Regions from separate parts of the Paenibacillus sp. FSL H3-0302 genome, predicted to be linked through region 2. Evidence: predicted binding sites of a transcription regulator. Region 2 holds the regulator's gene; each other region holds the start of a gene.
What was found. Region 2 encodes NrdR, which represses ribonucleotide reductase genes. Its sites were predicted from a motif close to AACACNATATATNGTGTT; they were not measured.
Positions count from the first base shown of each region.

Region 1: the regulator NrdR is predicted to act here: its motif matches at 2,761-2,778, upstream of MHH50_RS10940 (adenosylcobalamin-dependent ribonucleoside-diphosphate reductase).
Region 3: the regulator NrdR is predicted to act here: its motif matches at 3,108-3,125, upstream of nrdI (class Ib ribonucleoside-diphosphate reductase assembly flavoprotein NrdI).

Region 1 covers NZ_CP150284.1:2,494,773-2,502,248, reverse strand. Annotated here, with positions in the region: gene MHH50_RS10940 (adenosylcobalamin-dependent ribonucleoside-diphosphate reductase) at 1-2,606, opposite strand, end outside; gene MHH50_RS10935 (SNF2-related protein) at 2,993-4,738, shown strand; gene MHH50_RS10930 (YqhG family protein) at 4,735-5,799, shown strand; gene MHH50_RS10925 (hypothetical protein) at 5,957-6,979, shown strand; gene MHH50_RS10920 (YqzE family protein) at 7,055-7,243, opposite strand; gene MHH50_RS10915 (N-acetylmuramoyl-L-alanine amidase) at 7,427-7,476, shown strand, end outside.
Region 2 covers NZ_CP150284.1:2,224,304-2,231,779, forward strand. Annotated here, with positions in the region: gene mutM (DNA-formamidopyrimidine glycosylase) at 1-818, shown strand, start outside; gene MHH50_RS09675 (manganese efflux pump) at 950-1,696, shown strand; gene coaE (dephospho-CoA kinase) at 1,706-2,302, shown strand; gene MHH50_RS09685 (lytic transglycosylase domain-containing protein) at 2,299-2,862, shown strand; gene MHH50_RS09690 (alpha/beta-type small acid-soluble spore protein) at 2,947-3,165, opposite strand; gene nrdR (transcriptional regulator NrdR) at 3,330-3,806, shown strand; tRNA gene MHH50_RS09700 (tRNA-Ala) at 4,057-4,132, shown strand; tRNA gene MHH50_RS09705 (tRNA-Lys) at 4,143-4,215, shown strand; gene MHH50_RS09710 (MarR family transcriptional regulator) at 4,570-5,028, opposite strand; gene MHH50_RS09715 (SDR family NAD(P)-dependent oxidoreductase) at 5,194-6,072, shown strand; gene MHH50_RS09720 (TetR/AcrR family transcriptional regulator) at 6,406-6,978, opposite strand; gene MHH50_RS09725 (MFS transporter) at 7,171-7,476, shown strand, end outside.
Region 3 covers NZ_CP150284.1:1,589,317-1,596,792, forward strand. Annotated here, with positions in the region: gene nrdF (class 1b ribonucleoside-diphosphate reductase subunit beta) at 1-550, opposite strand, end outside; gene nrdE (class 1b ribonucleoside-diphosphate reductase subunit alpha) at 590-2,674, opposite strand; gene nrdI (class Ib ribonucleoside-diphosphate reductase assembly flavoprotein NrdI) at 2,661-3,020, opposite strand; gene MHH50_RS07095 (helix-turn-helix domain-containing protein) at 3,424-5,073, opposite strand; gene MHH50_RS07100 (sensor histidine kinase) at 5,104-6,831, opposite strand; gene MHH50_RS07105 (sugar ABC transporter substrate-binding protein) at 7,155-7,476, shown strand, end outside.

The DNA.
Region 1 (7,476 bases), 270 kb from region 2:
TTAATCAGCGAGGCGCTGCCGCAGGATGGGCAAAGGTCACGGGAAGCCGTAGCATGGTTATGTCCATGATGACCACCATGTCCATCTTCCGTAGCTGACGGAACGCTCGATTTCAACTCCGCATTTAATGCTTCATTGAAATCCTCCAGCTCCAAAGTTGCTGCAATCGGAGCGGGTACATGATCATCATGAGCATTGTTCAGCACATGTGATTCCAGTGCCTTAGCTACAGCATCAGCAATGGATTCAACCCGGTTCGCGCCGAAGCCGATAGCTCCTGATCCGCCAATGCCTTTCAGATGTTTGATCAACAGCTCCACTTTCTCACCATGATCTCCGTAACGGAGGAACAAGGAGCAGACACGGCCTAATGCTTCAGCCATAGCAAAGACGTCAGAACCCGCTTTACCTACATTCAGGAAGATTTCAGCCGGTATTCCATCAAGGTCATTGATCGTAATATATGCCATCCCAAATGGTGTGTTGATTTTATAGGTAGCGCCGCGCAGAACCTGCGGACGTTTTTTGTATTGTTTATCCGCCTCTTTTGTAGTGACTTGAGGCGCTGGACTTGCTGCTACAACACTTGTACTCGCTTCTACAGTAGTTGTAGCTTCTTCTGCCGCAACCGGAGCGGCTTCTTTTTTGTCTTCCTTCTTCGTGGTTTCCAGAACTTGAACGTCACGACTTCCATCGCGGTAGATCGTAACACCCTTACATCCTAGATCAAAGGCCATTTCATATAGCTCAGCCGTCTCCTCAACCGTAAAGTCAGACGGGCAGTTCGCTGTTTTGGAAATAGAGCTATCTACCCAGCGTTGGATCGCTGCTTGCGCACGAATATGATCTTTAGCTGACAGATCCATCGAAGTTACAAAGTAGTCAGGCAGCTCTTCACCCGGATGAGCCTCCAGCCACTCTTGAGCGATTGGAACAAACTGTTCATCATAGCCAAGACGACTTTGACGGAAATATTTGAAGGCAAAATAAGGCTCAATTCCCGTAGAAGTACCTACCATTGTACCTGTACTACCTGTAGGTGCTTGTGTAATCACTGTAACGTTACGCATACCATGTTCACGAATCGCTTCGCCAACCTCTGGATACGCTTCGACTATATTTTTCATAAAGCCGCTCATTAGATATTTCTCAGTATCAAAAGCTAGGAAGGAACCCTTCTCTCCAGCAATTTCTGCCGAAGCAAGGTAGGCTTCACGAGCCATAAAGCCGTATAGCTTGTCCAGAAACTCCAACGATTCCGGGCTGCCGTAACGGATGTTCAATTTAATCATCAGCTCCGCCAATCCCATGGTTCCGAGACCCACGCGGCGTTCCTTTTTCTGATTCGCTTCATTTTCCGGGAAATGATAAGGTGTTTTATCAATTACATTGTCCAGAAAACGGACCGAATAACGGGTTGTAGTCGCAAGATCTTCCCAATCTACATCATGATTTTTCTCATCGTAGAACTTGGACAGGTTCACCGCAGACAGATTGCAGACTCCCCAGCCTGGCAGGCCTTGCTCTCCACAAGGATTCGTACAAATAATCGGGTTGAAATACCAGCTGTTAGACATCTGGTTATAGTATTCCATGAACACGACGCCTGGCTCAGCAGATTTCCATGCCGATTCAATGATCGTACGCCACACGTCACGCGCTTTTACGGTGCGATAATGGATAACGTTTTTGCCGGCAGCTTTCCACTTGTCGAGATCGCCATCCCATATTTCGTTATATTCAGGATCGGTTGTATCCGGGAATACGAGATCCCAGTCCAGATCTTCTTTTACAGCCTTCATAAAACCATTGCTCACACATACCGAAAGGTTAGCATTAGTGACTTGGCCCATCGTTTGCTTCACGGTAATGAAGTCCTCAACATCGGGATGCCAGTCATTAATCATCAGCATGAGCGCACCACGACGGCTGCCGCCTTGCTCAATAAGCCCCGTAGTATAACTAAACAAACCGCCCCAAGATACGGAACCACTGGATGAACCATTAACCCCTCTAACAATCGCACGACGAGGACGCAATGAAGACAGGTTAATGCCTACACCGCCACCACGGGCCATAATCTCCGTCATTTCAGACAATGTCTGCATGATGCCGCCACGGCTGTCTTTTGGAGAAGGGATTACATAACAGTTGAACAATGTTAATTCTTCACTAGCACCTGCACCAGCCGCAATACGTCCACCCGGCACAAGCTTCCAATCATCCAGAATTGAACGGAATTTGCCCGCCCATTCTGCTTGAAGCTCAGGTGTCTTCTCTACAGAAGCCATCGCTGTGGATAGACGGTCCCACATTTCCTCAGGAGTTTTTTCTATATTAAGGGTCAACTTTTCAACATCCGATTTCACAAGTTCGCCACTGCGCGTCTTTACAGTTACGATTCGACCACTGCGCTCCACAATTTCTCCGACTTCCTTAGTTGGAAACTTCGGATCATCTTTGGTCAGCACCAATACAACATCGCCTACTTTAGCATTGTTGCTGTCTGCATCCTTCCAAGCATAACGATCCAAAAATATTTTTTCACTTAGCCCTTCAAGGCGTTGCTTACGTTCCACTTTACTCAATAAAAAAACCTCCCGCATGTGTAGTAGATATTAGTTTCCGGTCCAAGGTATGGGCCCACAACAAAAACTCCCTTACCATCCTCCACTGCTTAACAGGTGTATGTAGGAAGCTCATCTTGTCAATAACAAATACCAGCTAAGCACTCTATAAAAAATACATTTTCAAGCTTTTGTCACAATATATTGTGTGCGTCAGCTTTTAAACTATACCACATATTGTATCGAAGGTCTTATTCGAAAATAGAGTCAAGTTGCCGAATTATCGCAAACGTTGCTGCTTTTTCTCGCTCTTGCTCTCTTTTTTAAAGGCTATCGTGAAAAATAGGAGGTTATGAATTCTCTCGTTTACGAGCATACTACTCTTACGAATGGTGATATAAATCCGAGCTTGAGGAGGCTGCATTATGACGCAATTATTCCGTAATTCTCTATCCCAGCAAGGGGGAACACCCGCGCCGATACTGCCTGTTCCTCTTTCTTTTGACCGGAATTGGTTGCAAGATCTGGAGCTCAAATTGGAAAAGGGCGGCCCTTGGGGAGACTACCGTTTATCTAAGCTTGCTGTACAAGGAGAGGAAACAGGTCTAGTAACGAGCTTCGATGAGCTGCAATGTATGAAGCATTTATCCGGCTTGTCCCCTCTTCCCCATCAGCTGGATACAGCGCATAAGGTTCTGTTCGAAATGTCAGGCCGCGCGATTCTTGCAGATGAGGTTGGACTGGGCAAGACCATTGAAGCAGGACTAGTGCTCAAAGAATATCTCGTACGCGGTCTTGTCTCCAAAGTGCTTATTCTCGTACCTGCTTCTCTAGTATTGCAATGGGTTCGTGAGCTGAATGCGAAATTTGGCATCACTGCTGTCGCTCAGAAAAAAGCCTATTCGTGGGGCAACGCCATAGTCGTCGCATCGATGGATACCGCCAAACGAGATCCTCATAAGGAAATCTTGCTGGAAAATGAATACGATATGTTGATCATTGATGAAGCTCACAAGCTGAAGAATAAAAAATCGACCAATTATCTATTTGTACAGCAATTACGCAAAAAATATTGCCTGCTGCTCACCGCGACTCCCGTTCAGAATGATCTGGGCGAACTCTTTAATCTGATTACTATACTGAAGCCGGGGCAACTTGGAAATCAGGGCGATTTTGCCTCGAATTTCGTGGTTGATAAACGCCAGCCCAAGAATGAAGGTCAACTGCGGGACGAGCTTTCGAAGGTCATGATCCGCAATCGCCGTGGTGAAGGTCCTGTTAATTTCACGAAACGAAAAGTCCGTAATATTCCCTTAGTTCTCTCCCAAGAAGAGAAAGATTTGTATAACAGTGTTACTTCCTTTGTCAAAGACCAGTATCAGGAATCCGGCGGCAATCTTAGCAGTATGCTTTCTCTGGTAACCCTTCAACGTGAGGTGTGCAGCAGCCGGGATGCCGTCTTTATCACTTTAGTTAATTTGATCAAAAAGCTGCCTGCGGATTCCCCAAAAAGAGACCGGATGATGGAGCTGCTACAGACCCTCCGTACCGTTAAAACAAACACTAAAGCTGAAACAACCTTAGCCCTCATTCAAGAAATGAATGAAAAGGTCATCGTTTTCACGGAATATCGCGCAACTCAAGAGTATTTACTACAATATTTCCGTGAACATGGGCTGATGTGTGTCTCTTATTCCGGCGGAATGAACCGTGGGAAAAAAGATTGGATGATGGATCTTTTCCGCGGCCGCGCTCAAGTTATGATTGCAACGGAAGCCGGTGGTGAAGGAATTAACCTGCAATTTTGCCACCATATGATCAACTTTGATCTGCCCTGGAATCCCATGCGCGTGGAGCAACGTATCGGACGTGTCCATCGGTTAGGGCAAGAAAATGACGTAGTGATCTACAACCTGTCTACGCAAGGCACGATTGAAGAACATATCCTGCATCTGCTGCATGAAAAAATCAATATGTTTGAAATGGTGATTGGCGGGCTGGATGTAATCCTGGAACGTTTTGAAAAGAAGGAATCGCTGGAGAAAAGTTTATACAAAATCATGCTCGAATCCCGCTCCGACGAAGAATTGCGGCATGAGCTGGACCATATTGGTGAATCCCTCAGTGAATTGACACAGGGTATTAAAAAAGAAAGTGGGACTGCGACATGACCCTCACCGCACAGGAAGTACGCAAGCATGTGATGGACTATCTTGAAGCCACTGAATGCTCCATCATTGAGGCTTCGCCCCTTCACGTAACTGTGAAATTATCACCTAGAGCTGACAAAATGCTCACCGACCGGCCGTATTATTGGGGATTCGTGGAGCGCACAGGTGTAGATCCTGAGACCCTTTCTTTCACCTTTGTTTTTGATCCGGAAAAATACGACAGTCAAGCTGCAGTAGAGGTTACCCCCATTGCAAATCGTAGTGCTGGCATTTTGAATCAAGTTGTCACCGGAAGCCTAAATACAGGTGTAACAAACGATGCAGAGGCCAGCGCTGACTTACTCGAATCCGCCTCCCCGGGCTCAGAAGCAGTGAATGCTCCATCTACTGACCCGGAGGAAAGTATCCTAGCCCGCTACTTCGGCATTGTGCCGGCACTCCCACGAATTGGGCCAGGAATGATCCGCAGAGAGGATATTATTTACGGAAGCAAGCGATTGCAACAGATTTGGAACGCCGCTCGGGACGAAGGGAAATGCCTTTACTTATTTGAGGACCCGGGCAGCAGGCAGCGAAACACGCTGTTCTCTGCCGCTTACGAGCCATGGCTTAGTGTCTGCTATAAAGTGGAGATGAGCTGCGATTTGAAACGTGAAGAACTCCATTATCTTGGCATCTCCCTAACAAAGGGAACCATCATTGATGACTTTAATGCAAAAGTTTCCACAAAAGAGATGATGCCACGCTTGCCGGAAAATGTGCATATCCAGCCTTATGAAATGACAGTAGCAGCCGCTACCGACTTATTGGAAACTCATCTTACCGCTCAGTTAGCCGAACTGGACTACACTTGGGCAGAACAGGCACGTGAGCGGCTAAGGGTTGAACTGGACATCATTGATGTCTATTATGGAGAACTGCTGAAGGAGCCTGACGAAGAAAAACGCCTAGCGACTCAAGAGCAGTATAATCGGCGTCGACAAGAGACCATTTGGCAATATGAGCCGCAAATCGCAGTTTCTGCGGTAACCTATGGACTGTTTCATCTGCGGAGCCTATAGAATGCGACCCTACTCGCTAAAAGCAGGCAAAAAAACAAGAGAACTTCCGCCTTCCGGCGCGACAGCAAGCAACAGCCTTTTTATAGCTTGTCCTCTACAATAAAAAGGAAGCTTTTTACTTTCTGATATTTCATAACAAAGAAAGGTGAACGACGCCATGAAAATAAGTGTACGGCGGAGGCTGCTTCTTGCAGGTCAAAGCTGCTTCCTCCTGCTTCTATGCATCGGACTCATCGCAACGAGCTCCGGTTCCTCTTCTGCGCTTGCCGCTTCCAGAGTAAGTGTAGTTGATTCAGTCACACAGGATTTAATACCTTTACTACGGATGGATATCTTACCTTCACCCGGTACAGTCCAGGAATTTGCCAAGAGTACACTGAACAAGCTCGCAGCAGAAGCTCCATTTACAGCCTGGAAGGACGCAGGAATAGAATATTATCCTCTGGGTCCAGGTACTCATAGCTGGCTTGTCAACGTTATGAAAGGTGAACAGCGGATCGGCTACATGATCATTTCCGCTACGGATCAAGGTGGGTATATGCTTAGCGAATATGGAGCTGGCACTTACGGACTCCCCTATAGTTTATTAGAACTGCGCCAATTTTTGGTGCAGGAAGGACTTATACCTTCATCTTATACAGGAAAAATAAAACTCACAGCCTTATATGCACCACTTCTACCCGTATGGAAAATCGTCATTGACGATAAGACAATATTTATCAATGCTTCCGTGCCGCAAGTTTTACCGTGGACGCTAAGTAAAGCGGAAGAAGTGCTTAAAGGACAGCAGACAGAAACGGATGTAATCACTAACCTAACTACTGATTTGTCTCCGCTTTCGGCCTATCAAAGCGGGGGAACAGATGATCCTTATAAAGATATCATGTGGTTGACCTCCCCAAAACTGCTTGCTGTAGGCGGTGACAATATCGCCGCACTGATTCGTCCCAAGGAAAGTATTGCTTATCAAGCCGCTGGCCAAAATGATATCGTAGGGGCACCTTTCATGATTACAGGTTATCAAAACTGGTTGCCTGCTTCGAATAAAACAAAAGCAATAAACAACATGCCTACCGTTTACGCAGCATCAGGGCCAGAAGGAAGACGGTATTTGCCACTCACTGCCTTGCAGGCTATAGGAACACTGCACAAGCTGCCCGACAGAAATATCTATAACTAAACATAACAAATAACCTTCCGCTGCCATCCTCAACAAGGCACTGGAAGGTTATTTGTTATTTGTTATTTGTGAAATTCAATCCTTGTCACTGTGGCTCCATTTGCTTCGCCAGATCGACCAACCAAGCGGAAGCATACCGAACCATTTCTGTGACCACGGCTGCTTTGTAGCCGCTCTACGAGCATGAATGGCACGCGGATCCTCGATATAAACAACTACCTTCTCAGTGATATACTTTACAAGCTCATCGCCGCCGGAAGCCATTTGTAACACCTCCTACATTGTAAGTGAATTAAGATAGCCAGCGTCGTTCCATGCTCTTAGTGTGCACCACCGAGCATATATCTAAACTCTTGTCTCGAATTGTTCGAATAGGTTTACCTATTAAAGCACAATATAACAAAGAATCTAGGGCACGAGGTTATTCACATGCAAGGAGGAGTTCATTTGAACATTGGGAGAAATAAAGCTTATTCCAAGACAGCAGCTGCAATATG
Region 2 (7,476 bases):
TAGAGACAGTCAAGAGAACACTTAATGAGTTAGTTAATGGAAAGCAGATAGAGAATGTAACCGTCCGGTTGGCGCGGATTATTCAGCGTCCGGATGATATTCAGGCTTTTGCCCACCTGCTGGCAGGTCATAGCATTGTAAAAGTTGAACGAAGAGGAAAGTTTTTGCGTATTGTGCTGGATGGTCTGGTGCTTGTGTCACATTTACGGATGGAAGGCCGTTACGGACTTTTTTCAAATGATGACCCACTGGACAAGCATACACATGTGATTTTTCATTTTACGGATGGAACTGAGCTGCGTTACACGGATGTTCGCCAATTCGGGACAATGCATCTTTTTCAGATGGGAGAAGATCTTCAGCTGCCGCCTTTAAATAAGCTGGGGCAGGAGCCGCTGGAGCCTTCTTTTACACCGGAGAGGTTTAAGCAGATCGTGTCCGGTAAAAGCACCAAAATTAAATCGCTGCTGCTTAATCAGGAATATATCGTCGGCATCGGCAATATTTATGTAGATGAGTCGTTGCACCGTGCGGGTATCCATCCTGAAGACAGCGCCAAAGCGCTCACGGACAATCAATTGGACAAGCTGCATCATGCTATTGTAAGCACGCTGGCCGAAGCGGTTAACGCCGGAGGTTCATCTGTTAAGTCATATGTTAATGGCCAAGGTGAGAGCGGTACGTATCAGCAGCAGCTATTGATTTACGGTCGTAAAGATCAGCCGTGTAGTAACTGCGGAACGATGATTGAGAAGACGGTTGTAGGCGGTCGTGGCACGCATTATTGTCCAAATTGCCAGCGTCCGACTGTTCACTGAATTTGCTGAAATAATAAGGTTGGCACCCACTACTTGTCCCGCCCATATACTGTGTGAAGAATGCTTAATAGAGAACGGAAGCTGAAACGATAAAATTTCAGTTTTCCGGTTCTTCACAGGAGGGATTGCGGGTGCTCAGCCCATTATTTTCACTGCTATTGCTAGCGTTTGCCTTGAGTTTGGATGGTTTTGGTGTAGGAATTACATATGGGCTGCGTAAAATGAAAATACCACTGCTCTCCGTTCTGATTATCTCGCTCTGTTCGGGGGTAGTTATCTGTGTATCGATGCAGGTTGGGGTTTTGCTTGCCAAGGTAGTGTCTCCGAATGCAGCTTCTATAGTTGGTGCGGTTATACTTGTGCTAATGGGATGCTGGTCGCTTGTTCAGATGCTGATGCAGAAAGAGAAAGATGCAGATGGCGGACGTAAAGCTGAAACGGTAGATAAGGTCTCATTTTCCGAGCAGGCTTGGGCAGAGGTAGCTGCTGATTCTGAAGCGGGTACAGAACCTGTTATGAATGATGAACCGTTGAAATCAGCTGTTTTTTCACTTGAGCTTCGCCGTTTGGGGATCGTAGTACAGATCTTGCGTACCCCGTCTTCTGCGGATATGGATGCCTCAGGAAGCATCTCTTCGATGGAAGCGATGATACTTGGGATTGCGCTCTCTCTGGATGCTTTTGGGGCTGGACTTGGCGCAGCGCTGCTTGGCTTCAATCCGATATGGACATCACTTACAATAGCTTTGTTTAGTGGTACATTTCTATTGCTGGGTATGAAGACTGGACTTAGATTTGCCGGGAACTACTGGATGAAGCATGCTGCCGCATTACCAGCGTTATTATTAATTGCAATGGGAATACTGAAGCTATTATGAGGTGAGTACATGATTATAGGCTTAACCGGAGGAATCGCATCCGGAAAAAGCACAGTGTCTGCACTGCTTGTGAACAAGGGAGCGAGGCTGGTTGATGCCGATGTGATCGCCAGAGAAGTTATGCTTCCCGGGCATGAAGTGTTGGCTGCTGCTGCTAAGCAATTCGGAAAAGAGATCCTTTTTCCGGATGGAACACTGAATAGGGCCAAATTAGGTGAAATCGTCTTTCAAGATCCTGTGGCCCTGCAAACCTTGAACAATTTGACGCATCCTGCCATCCGGCAGGAAATCAAAGACCGTATGTACAGCATGGAGCAGGAAGAGCCGAAGCGGCTTATTATTGTGGATATTCCGCTTCTTTTTGAATCAGGGCTTGAGACCCTGTTCCATGAGATTGTAGTAGTGTACGTTCCCCGTGAAATGCAAATTGCTCGATTAATGGAACGTAATAGGCTCTCTTTAGAAGAAGCAGAAGCGCGATTGAATGCACAGATGGATATTGAACAGAAACGTAATAAAGCGGACTACATCATCGACAACAGTGGCGATCTTGCGTACACTGAGCAACAGGTTGCTGTTTTTTGGGACAGGCTGGGTTTATCATGAAATGGCTACGTAAAAAAAGAGTACTGCTTCTGCTATTTGTGGGTTTTACGGCAATATTGTTTCTGAGTACTAACTGGATGTCGTGGTTTTATCCCATCCATTTTAAAGATGAGATTCGCAAGCACAGCATCACTTATGAGATAGACCCGTTTCTTGTAACCGCGATTATTCGTGTAGAAACGAACTTTAAAACTGGACGAGAATCCAAAAAAGGCGCACTAGGGCTGATGCAGCTTATGCCGGATACCGCGAAGTGGGCGCTGGAAAAGGCCAAGCTTCCAAACGTATCTATGGAAGAACTCAAGCATGAGCCTTCGGCTAATATTGAACTGGGTACATGGTATCTTTCAACTTTATCCCGTCAGTTCGAAGGTAAACGTACAGCAATTATCGCAGCCTATAATGCTGGGCCCGGAAAAGTTCAACGCTGGTTGGACGAAGGGGTCTGGGATGGGACAGATGCAACCATTAAAGATATTCCCATTGGTGAAACCAGGCATTATGTACAGCGCGTTAATTATTACTATGATCAGTACACGGACATTTACAAAGAATTTTAATTTCTACCGTGTTATGTATAAAAAGAAGTATTAAACGACCTGTAGGTCGTTTAATACTTCTTCAAAAAGCTTATGTTGGTCAGGTTATTTGTATTGACCTGCCAGTTGTTGTTCTGCCAGGGTTACAAGACGTTTAGTGATGTAACCACCGATCGAACCATTTTCATAAGAAGTTTTATTGCCTTGGTAACCATCTGGGGAAAGCGTGATTCCTAGTTCTTGGGCAACTTCGTATTTAAGTTGTTCCAAGGCACCGCGGGAATTTGGAGCTACAAGGTTATTGGAGTTGTTGCTTTGGCTCATTGCTGTTCACCTCCTCTGTTGGTAACTGTATTATGTGCCGGACTTGCCATTATCATTACAAGAAAAAAACGGTGATTTCTGGAAATAATAAAAAAGCCGTTCAAAAGCCGGATTTATAACGTGCCGGGACCCATACCATTATGTAATAGGAAGTGATGAAGCTTATGAAATGCCCTTACTGCGATCACACAAATACTAAAGTGCTGGACTCGCGACCAGCGAATGAAAATAAGTCAATCCGTCGTAGGCGTGAATGTGAGCGTTGCAGCAAACGTTTCACTACTTTTGAAATGATTGAAGAAACGCCACTCATTGTAATTAAAAAAGACGGCAGCCGTGAGGAATTCAGTCGTGATAAAATACTCCGTGGTCTCATCCGTGCTTGTGAGAAACGGCCGGTTTCTGTGGAACGTCTAGAAAAGATCGTGTCCGAGGTTGAGAAATCTCTGCGCGGCATCGCCGTTGCGGAAGTGGAAAGCCAACAGATTGGTGAATTCGTGATGGAGCAGCTCTACCCAGTAGATGAAGTGGCTTACGTTCGTTTTGCGTCCGTATATCGCCAGTTCAAGGATATTAATATGTTCATGAAGGAACTCAAGGGGCTGCTATCCAAGAGTACGGGAGAATTAGAGGGATTATAGGGTTTTGTCCAGTTAGGGCGTACAGCCAATCCTAGGGTCTGTTAGGAGTGCTTGTACTGGTTTTTTTCCTCTGAGTTTTGAGCGGGCAATTTGAGTGGAAAAATGAATTTTAAAAAAAGTGTTGACATAGAGGGCGATTTTTTATATTATATAGAAGTCGCCTACGACGCTTGAGTTTATCGGAACAACTCAATTACGACCAAACTAAAATTAAAAAATGTATGATTACATACATCTGAAATTTCAGTTTGGGGCCATAGCTCAGCTGGGAGAGCGCATCGCTGGCAGCGATGAGGTCAGGGGTTCGATCCCCCTTGGCTCCACCAAACATCATATGGACTCTTAGCTCAGTTGGTAGAGCAGTAGACTCTTAATCTATTTGTCCAGGGTTCGAGCCCCTGAGAGTCCATCCTAAAGAAACGGCAGAAATGCCGTTTTTTTGTTGTTTGGGGAAGAGTGACTTTTTATTTGGTTTTGATCGTGGTATAGTTTGGGTAGATAAAACGTACAATGCAAAGAGAGTCGTGCGGAAACACGACTCCCAGTGCAATAGCCGCTTTTAAGGGCGGCGGCTTCGGAAGTTTAGTCAGGAAATAGACCGCATTCCTTTACGAGAGGGCGGTCTATTTCTTTTTGAGGTAGTTGAGCAATGCAATAATGAACATGCCGAACATGAACATCAGTGACAATTGCTGGCTCCAATTACAGACAATCCATATCTAAAGAAACAGCAAGATGCTGTTTCTTTTTTTGTTCCCATTTATTAATTATCATTAAATCCATTAAACTCCTGAAGCATTTGAATAAAGGTTTCAAGCTGTTGATTATCCCATTGAGCTATGCGCTCATAAAATATGAATTCCTTATCCTGCAGCGCATCAAAGGTTTTTTGTCGTCCAAGTTCAGTGAGTGTAAGAAGGATGGCTCGACGATCATTAGGAGAGTCTTCTCTTCTAACATAACCCAAATTTTCGAGTTGCTTGATGAGACGGCTGACTGAACTACGATCCATAGCCGTTGATTCTGCCAACATAGAGGCGCTTGTTGGTCCATAAGAGTACAGCCAACGGACTATATGGAAAGCAGCAGGCTGTATAGATGAATCGAAAGCGGCAGCAGTTCTGACATTTAGGGCATGCGAAGCGCTAATGAGAGCACTAATTTGTCCACCTAGCTTCAGTTCTAATTGTCCTCTCAACGTGTCTTTACGTTCAGTATTCATTGTTTTAACCACCTACCCTTGTATTTTAAAGTTGTCATACATCTATTTAGTTGACATATGTCAATCATCAACATATAGTTGATATATATCAATTATATGATTTGGACAATACGCTGTCAAAATGAAATTGCCCCTGATGAATTCCTGATATAAAGGAGAATGTAGATGATGACAAAGCCGATTATTGTAATTACTGGAGCTACAAGCGGTTTGGGACAACTCGTTGCACTTGAAATGGCAAAGCAGGGTGCCCATCTTGTTCTGACTGCAAGGAGTAAAACCCGTTCGGAAGTAACTGAAAAAATGATAAAGGAGAGCGTACCAGCAGCCGAAATTAGTTTTTTCTACGGAGATTTATCTTCAATGAGGGATGTCACTAGGTTAGGACAAGAAATATCTAGTGTTTTTCCGAAGATAGACGTGTTAATAAATAACGCAGGGCTTCATGGGTTTGAACAGCGGATAACTGCCGATGGATTCTCAGAAATGATGGCTGTGAACTATTTTGCGCCATGGTTATTGACGCAAACCTTAGAACGTTCTTTGAGCGCAGCAGGAAATGCAAAAATTATAAATGTTGCTTCGGAAGCTTCACGCCGGCATGGAGTACTAAAGTTGCCAGGAGATTTGCTCAATACAGCTTCCTTTACTTACAGGGGATCATCTGAGATTTATGGGAAAACCAAACTGTTAAACATTATGTTTACCAGTGAGCTTGCACGCCGCTGGGCGGGAACGGGAATCAGTGTTCATGCATTGAATCCGGGTTTTAACGTTACAGGTCTCGGGCGTGAACTTTGGTTTTCTTCGATGCTTAAGCACTTATTGAATTTCTTTCGTATTGGCGATCCTCGTAAAGGAGCGGAGATCATTATTCGTTTAATGAGCGATCCTAAGTATCAAGAGAGCAGTGGGGGATATTTTAACGTTGGGACAGGCAATCCCATTGTACCCGTCCAACCGGGAGGAGATAGGGTAATGGAAAATAAATTATGGAACGATACACGAGACATTTTGCAGCAGAAAGGTTTCTTTGGAAACTGATTTAATTAGTGAAACTAACCTCATGTCCGTTCGAATCACCCATTCATGATCCTGCGGACTGTATAGCTCTTATTTTCTTTATTTAGTGAAATTAGTCGAGTGATCGGACCGTAGCGCACTTATTTCCTCTCCAGTAGCAGTATTTTGTTTTGAAAAGACTAAATAAGTGCGTAGGAGTCCGATAGCTTGGGAAAACGCCCCATAATGAGAAAATAAGAGCACCTCGGTCCGTTGTATCTCAACCTTCCGCCAGTCCGACATTTTATAGTACTACGATCAGAAATAGACCGATCCCTTGTGAGAGAGGGCGGTCTATTTTACCGTTCCCGTTAGTTACCGTATTCCTTCAAAAGCGTACCTCACCAACTGCTGCACATAAGCATCGTCTATGGGTTGGCCGGTCACCAGCAAGCGGTAGAATATCGGCCCGTAAATAAGATCGGTAACAACTTCAATATCGAGATTATCCTTCAATTCCCCGCGCTGAACACCCCGTTCCATAAGCAGCCGTGCCTCAAGCCGGCGAGGCTGGAAATATCGGGTCCGATAAGCTTCCGCCAAGCCTGAATCCATCTGTCCTTCGCCAATGATCTCCGTAATGATTTTACCCTCTCGACTAATCAGGAACCGGGATAAGTTCGTTGCATGCATGAGAATATCATCGAATACTGAACCTGTGTCAGGTACGGGCAGTCTGTCCGCAGCGGAGGATAGGAATCCATCCATCACCACGGCAGCCTTGTTAGGCCACCATTTATATATCGTAGCTTTGCTGACCTTGGCACGATCCGCTATTTTTTCCACCGTAACTGCTCCAAAACCATTTTCCAATAACAAATCATAGGAAGCGGAAAGAATAGACTTCTCCGTCTCAACATTACGCGGACGTCCTCGTTTACTCTCCATCTGAAATCACCCTTTCGTTAATCTGTCTCCAATCAAAATATAAACTATACGTTCAGTATACTAAAAAAATCTGGAAAAATAAATGACCATCGCCTATTTACAAAACGATACGTTCAGTATATTATTTAAACATGAATTAGTGAACTGAACGTATAGTATTTAAATTATTATGACCATCTGAGGAGGATTCACATGCAAAAAGAACAAGCGGCGAAAGAGAACCACATTTCAAGTTGGATGATGTTTATGTTAGCAGCGGCATGCGGGCTTATCGTGGCCAATCTTTATTATGCTCAAACCCTTGTCGGACCTATCAGTGTCTCGACAGGACTTTCTTCTACAGCCGCAGGCTTGATCGTCACTTTAACTCAAATCGGTTATGTTGTAGGTTTGTTATTTATCGTGCCGCTGAGTGACATTGTTGAGAATCGGCGTCTCACGATAATCACGTTAATGGTTGCAGTGGGTGCATTGCTGGTTGCAGCTTTCGCAGCTAAT
Region 3 (7,476 bases), 630 kb from region 2:
CGCTGCAAGTCATTTTGCCCTGCCCAGCCAGATATAGGGGATAGAAGAAACCACTGTAGAACAAGTAGCTCTCGAGCAGCACGGAGGCTGCCATGGCGAGGTACAGGTCTTTTGGTGAGTCTATGTTTTTGTAATATTGTGAGATGGTCTCCGCTTTGAACTGGAGGAAGGGGTTCTCTTCTACCCAGCGGAATACACTGTCGATCTCCTCTGTAGAGGACAAAGTGGTGAAAATACTGCTGTACGATTTGGCGTGAATTTGTTCCATCATACCCATGAAGCCCAGTACGGCTTTGCGTTGAAGGCCTTCGACATGCTCCATAATCTGTGGCATTCCGACTCCGCCTTGAATCGTATCCAGCAGTGTCAGACCGCCCAGCACCTTCATATAGGAGTCCTTTTCTTGCTCACTGAGCGTGAGCCAGGACATTTTATCATCGGATAATGGAATTTCATCGTCCGTCCAGAATTGCATAATGTTCTGATTCCAGAACATCAATGAGAAATCGTCGTCGGGACGGTTCCAGTTAACGGCTTGGATAGCGGTCATAATATTGCAATCTCCTTTTCTGCGGCTATAGCCTTCCTTTTAGATCGAGCAGGTGAGGCATTCCTCGACGGACAGCTTTTTGGTCCGGGTGTAATACAGCGACTTCAAGCCTTTATGCGCCGCATACAGGTAGGAGCGGGCCAGTTCTCTGGTGGAAACATCACTGTTAACATGCAGAACGGTCGAGATACCCTGGTCGATATGGGGCTGAATTTCCGCGATCAGATCGATTACCTTGAACTGGTCCATCTGATAAGCCGATTTATAGAAAAATACATTGTCCGGCCGCAGGTACGGCATCGGATAATAAGTAGTTGAATTAGCGTAAGTCCGAGTCTCAATCTGCTCAACAATCGGCATAACGCTTGAAGTGGCGTTTTGGATATAGGAAATGCTGGCTGTTGGCGCAATTGCCAAACGGTAAGCATGGTATAGGCCATTTGTTTTTACTGCATCCCGCAATTGTTCCCAGTCTGCTGGGGATGGGATATAAATATCTCCGAATAATTCTTGTACCCTTGGGGTAACCGGGCGGTAATCGGTAGTCAGGTAACGCTCGAAATAAGCTCCCGTAGCATAATCAGAAGCCTCAAATCCATGGAAAGATCGGCCCGTGGCGGCAGCGATTTCCATGCTTTTCTCCAGCGAGTGGAAATTCATAGTCATAAAGAAGGTCCGGGCAAAATCGCGGGCCTGCTCGCTTTCATAAGCAATGTTGTTCTTAGCCAGATAGCCGTGCAGATTCATGACGCCAAGACCGACAGAGTGCATTTCCTTGTTTGCTTTGGCTACGCCTGGGGCATTGGAAATACTGGTCATATCGCTAACAGCGGTCAGGGCGATCATGCCCTCATGTACGGATTCACGGATTTTGCCATGTTCCATCACGTTAACAATGTTCAAGGAAGCCAGATTGCAGCTTACATCGCGGCGGATTGTACTCTCCTGTCCGTAGTCGGCAATCTCTGAGGTCTCCTGCAGCTGAAAGATTTCAGTACAAAGGTTGGACATTTTGATCTGTCCGACGTTTTTCAGGGCATGGGCCGCATTGGCATTGCTCTTGTTCATGATATATGGATAGCCAGATTCCAGCTGGATCATGGCAATTTTGGTCAGCATATCCCGTGCGCTCATAGCTTTCTTCTTTTTGACACGTGGATCGGCCAGCAGCTTATCATACATGTCATCCAGATCCATATCGTCGAGATGCGTGCCGTAGGCTTTGTACACACTGTAAGGAGCAAATACATGCAGCGCTTCATTGTCCTTCGCCAGCTTATAGAAGCGGTTTGGAATAATCAGGCCGATGGACAGGGTTTTGAGTCTTGTTTTTTCGTCGGCGTTGATCTTCTTGCTGTCAAGGAATTCCAGAACGTCCCAGCCAAAAATGTTGTAATAGGCTGCTCCTGATCCTTTACGTTGACCCATCTGATCTGCATAGGAGAAGCCGTCTTCCATCAGCTTGAGTACAGGTATAATTCCCTTCGCAGCATCCTCAACACCCTTGATAGTTTCACCACGGGAGCGTAGCTTGGATAGGTTAACGGCCACACCGCCACCGATCTTCGACAACTGCATGCAGGTATTCAGCACATAGTTGATGGAATTGAGCGAGTCGTCCATTTCGATTAGGAAGCAGGAGACGAGCTCACCACGCCGGCTCTTACCGGCATTTAAGAAGGTTGGTGTCGCAGGTTGCAGGCGCTGTTCCATCATCGAACGGGCAAGTACCCCCGCAGTATCGGCGTTGCCGCGTCCCAGGTGAAGGGCGACTGCCGCCACACGGTCCGGGTAATGCTCCAGATATTGTTTACGGTCATTGGTTTTTACAGCGTAATCCGTGTAGAATTTCGAAGCTGCCATATAAGATGGAAAACTGAAGTTGTAGGCATGGCTAATCTGGTAGACTTCTTCAATTTCCGCCGTGCTGTACTGATCGTAAAAATTCTCGTAGAAATCCTGTTCAATCATATAATCAACCTTGGCTTTTGTATTCGCAAAAACCAGACTCCGGCGCTCTACATCCCGCATAAATTCGGCTACTGCCTCAAGATCTTTGTCTAACTGAAAGAAGCCACTTTCGTCTCTCTTCATCAACATGTTGTTTAATTCAATATGCCGCAACCCGGCTCACCTCCTGTTTAATCCGTTCTACATCGCCAAATGTACCCGATAACTCAAATTTACCGATAACGGGCACGTTATACCGATCTGAAATCAAGTCCGCGCTGTGCGCGAACAGCTCGCCCCAGTTCTTATTGCCGCTGGCGGCGATGCCCTTCAGATTGGCATTATTGTTCTTCAAGAAAGTAGACACCTTTTCTGGAATCTGTCCAAAGCCGGTGGTATATGTAATAAGCACATAGGGCTCATCAATCGTCATATGCTCCTCAATCTGCACAGCCGGCAACTTAAGTTTGCTGATGAAGCGTCTGACATTTCCTGTTTTTGAATCATACGCGACTAGCATGGTGTCTGTCCCCCTGTAAATATTAAAAACTATTGAAAATAGTATGAAAACTGAATGGATAAGCTATAAATTCTGAAAAATCGTATCTATACTATATTTAGTGTGCGTTGTTTATTTTAATTACTATATGTTGAAAAGTCAATATGGGAACAGCAGTCTTAATAGCTGGGAAAGTGTCTCGTAAGCGGTTTTTTGGTAGACTTTTAGGGCAGAAAGACCGGAGTATTAGCATTTTGCTAGTTTAAAAATAAAAATAAAAAAATTGCAGGAATAAGGGTGATACTTAGGGATGCTGCTGAGGGTGATGGCAAGCCAATAAATCTGCAAGGAACAGAGCCTGCTCCTTGCAGATTTATTGGCTTTATTTTTGCGAAGTGGGATTATTCTTAATAATCTCTTGATCTCAAGAACGGTTGTTCACTCCGAGGCTTCGGTCAGATGGTGAATCTGCTTTAAGTTGCTGCATGTATTCCCTGGGGGAAATTCCGGTTACCTTTTTGAAAACTTTACTGAAATAGAAGGCACTCTCATATCCCAGCTTCTGTGAGATTTCGTAGATGCGACCTTCCCCACGTGCCATCATTTCTTTGGCTGTCGTGATTTTGATCTCCGTGATATATTCCACATAGTTGACCTTGGCAACCTTGGAGAAAAGGTGGCTCAGATAGTTGGGACTGAAATTGAAGACATCAGCCACTTGATTGAGCGAGAGCTTAGTTCCGAGATTTCGTTTAATATACTCTTGGACATTTTTGACGAGCTGCTCCTTGTAGCTTTGTCTGCGGGTAGAGAGGATGTCTGAGCAACCGTCCCGGAACTGGATCAGCCAGCCAGCGATCTCTTCAATTGTATGCATCTGGTAGATAGCCCGGTAGCCCTCCGGTTCATTTTCGAAAATTTGTTCCACAATGTTCTCACCGTCTGCGAGCAGTGAAGTGGCCATGTACAGAATGTTGCAGGCGGCATCAGTGGCGGGAACCAGCAGGTCGGCCCGGCCGTCGAAGATTTCGATCATTTTGGAGATAATGGCGTATAAAGCTTGGGTATCCATTTCTTCAAAAGCACGGCGGATCTCTGTACGCAATTCGGAGAAATCAAACAACAGATGATCCTGCTCCAGCGACTCTCCTTCGGCAAAAAACACAAACGACTGTGCTTTAACCGCAGCAGGAAGCGCTTTTCGGGCAGCGAGGTAGCTTTCCCGCAGCAAATAAGGATCCTCGACCGCAAAGCCGATCGCGCCGATGATCCTTACATTAAAGTAGTTATGAAGTATGGAGGCCATATGGGTCAATAGCATTTCAATCTCAGGCATCCATTGCCGTGAATCCGTCCCGTTGACGGGCAGGGTTACAGCAAAATTGCGCAAGTCCAGACTGGTCACATAACAAGGTCTTATGGAAGTAAGCGTATCTTTAGCCATTTGGACGGTACTTGAGCACAGAGCAACCATTTTATCGCCGCGGGGCGGGACACTGTCTGGTCCCAAAATACGGCAAGTGCAGACTAGATAAGCAGGTTCCTTGAGCTCAAGGTTTAAATCATCTCTCTGCAAAAGGTACTGGTTTTTATTTGCGAATAAGTTATTGAACAGGCGGATGAAAAATTTATCGCGTTGAGCTTGTAGATTGCCTCTATGAGCAAGCATGGGATAGCTGTCTAGGGTTTGAAAAGCCTCCAACTGGGAAATTGCTTTCCGAATGGAGGCATCAAGTGCCTCTGGTGTCAGTTCTAGCTTCACTAGATAATCTGTGGCTTGCACTTCAATCGCTCCACGCGCGTATTCGAATTCCTCGTAGCTTGTTAAGATGATGAACAGCGGAAGCCGGCCGTGTTTTTTGCGTACCGCACTGGCAACTTCTAAGCCGCTTTTAATTGGCATTTTTATATCGCTGATTACGATGTCAGGACGTAGGGTGTCAATCATTTCTTCCTCTTGAGCCCCGTTGTGTGCAATGCCGACAATTTCTATATTATATTGCTCCCACTTCAGCATGGACTGCAAGCCGATGCAGACCAGCGCCTCGTCATCAGCAATTAACAACTTGATCAATTCCATCACATCCTTGCTTGATATGCTACTCTATTCCTTTTGCAGGAACGGCAGAAGAATCTTCATCCGGGTATATTGGCCCGACTCACTCTCAATCGAAAGACCGTAATTATCCCCAAATGCCAGGCGCAAACGTTCATTTACGCTGCGGAGTCCAATATTCTCGGGCATTTCTTTGCTTCCATCACCTGGATTCGACAGAATCGTGGAGATTTCTTCTTCCTTCATCCCTACACCATTGTCTTCAATCGTAACTAGAATATCGGCGAATCCACTTTTGGTCACCTTAATGAGAATTTCTCCTCTGCCTTTGGGCTCAATGCCATGGAAGATGGCGTTCTCGACCAGGGGCTGGAGCGTGAATCGTGGAATTAGGCCGGTTAGCAGTTCCTCGTTGTCAATCTCCTTTACCATAGAGACCGTACTGCCATAGCGGTATTTCTGAATTAGAAAATAATCATCCAGCAGGCTCAGCTCATCTTTCAGCGGCATTAGTCTACGGTTGTCTTTGGCGATGCTGCGCAGCAGTCTGGATAGTGAAGTGGTCATTTCCGCGATGCCGGTAGCATTCTGAATTGTAGCCATCCATTTGATCGAATTTAGTGTGTTGTACAGGAAATGGGGATTGATCTGACTCTGCAGCATCCGGTATTCCAGCTCCTGCTTCTGTTTCTCGTCAGCGAGCCGGCTGTCCATAAGCGCTACGATATCTTGGGACAGGCGGTTAATGCCCCGGCCGACATCGCCAAGCTCGCTGTTCCATTCGATATTGCGGTCCAGCAGGAAATTGCCCTGGGCGATCTTATCAATCCGCTTCTTCAGTTTTTCCACCGGAAGACTGATGGTACGGGTCAGATACAGCGTAATGATAGCGCTTAAGACAATAACCAGGAGACAGACGCCGAGCATAACCAGAATCCATATATTTGTCTTGGGAGCGAACAGGTCATTGGATAAAGTCTGTGACAGAATGACTCCGCTGCGTACGGGATAAGATACCACGATATGGCTCTCTTTCTCGTCCTCGAGCTTGACCATGGACAGCTCAGTTTGTGGACCGACAGGTTTATCATTGGTATAGGCCACCGGTTCATACGGCTCTGCAATGGCGATGACCTGATCGCCGATGAGCTGATAATGATGATTGCCGAGCGTCAGCAGCAGCCGGGAATTCTTCGGCAGGGAGTACCCTTTCAGCTTGTCGGTAATAACAGTGGTATTCGCTAACAGGTACACTGTTCCAACGCGGGAAGCTCCTTTGCCGTAAATAGGAAAAACAAAAGGAATTCCGTTTGTGTTGGAGAGCGGGTCCTTGATCACCCGGTCCCATTTCTCCTCGGCATCGTTGCTAAGGCCGGTAATTTGACCGATATTGTGTATGGTAAGCGGAACAGAGGTGCCGGTTTTATCCACCTGCAGAAACTTTCCGTTGCTATCCGTAACAATCAGACGGCGGGCATAGCTGTTGGAGCGGTTGTTCAGGAAGTCCTGCTGCATCGAGTTGAATACATTAACTGCTTCCTTAGAGCTAGCCTTAGGTGAGCTGAAGTAGTCTGTGATCAGGGTATTAGTAGAAGAGTTAGTGCTGCAGGTCATCGCCAGCGATGACAGATCAATTAAATCCTGTTCAATAATATGGGATACCAGCTGCAGATTGAATTCGGTCGCCTGGATGGTTGTTTTACGCTGATAATAAGTAATTAATTCATAGCTAAAAAAAGACAACAGCGACGCTATCAGCAGTGCGAATACGGCCATGAGCAGAATAATGCGACTTTTAATGGTGGATTTTCTTACCGTATTTAACACTCCTCTACAAAATGTGAAAACATATAAAGCGTTTTCATATACCATAGCATATTCCTGCGTTCCGATACAGGGGGAGGTACATAAGCTGAATATTTTACATGTTTTAGATAGAAAATTACAGGTTTGAACCGGAGCAGGGAAGAAGAACACAGAAAAGTGAATGAACTTTGTTTGATAATGCATGCCATTCTTGCGAAAAAAGCTATAAACTTTGAACTAAGCTCAGAAGAGCCGATCGTAGTTACACAATCAGAAGAAAAGGGGATATTTAAATGAAACTGAAAAGATTCTATGGCATAACCCTCGCCACAGTATTCTCCATGAGTCTGTTGGCTGGATGTTCTGGTAATAACAACAACGAAGGTGCTGCTGCAACGACAGCTCCAGCAACGGGGAATTCTGCAAACGCTTCCGCTGAACCGAGCCAGGAGCCTGTGACTTTGAAATGGGCCTTGTGGGATTGGGAAGCTACCGCTTACTACAAGCCGCTAATCGATGCCTATAAAGCTGAGCATCCGAATGTAACAATCGAATATGTCGATCTGGGGTCGACGGACTATATGACCATGTTAAGCACACAACTGTCCGGTGGCG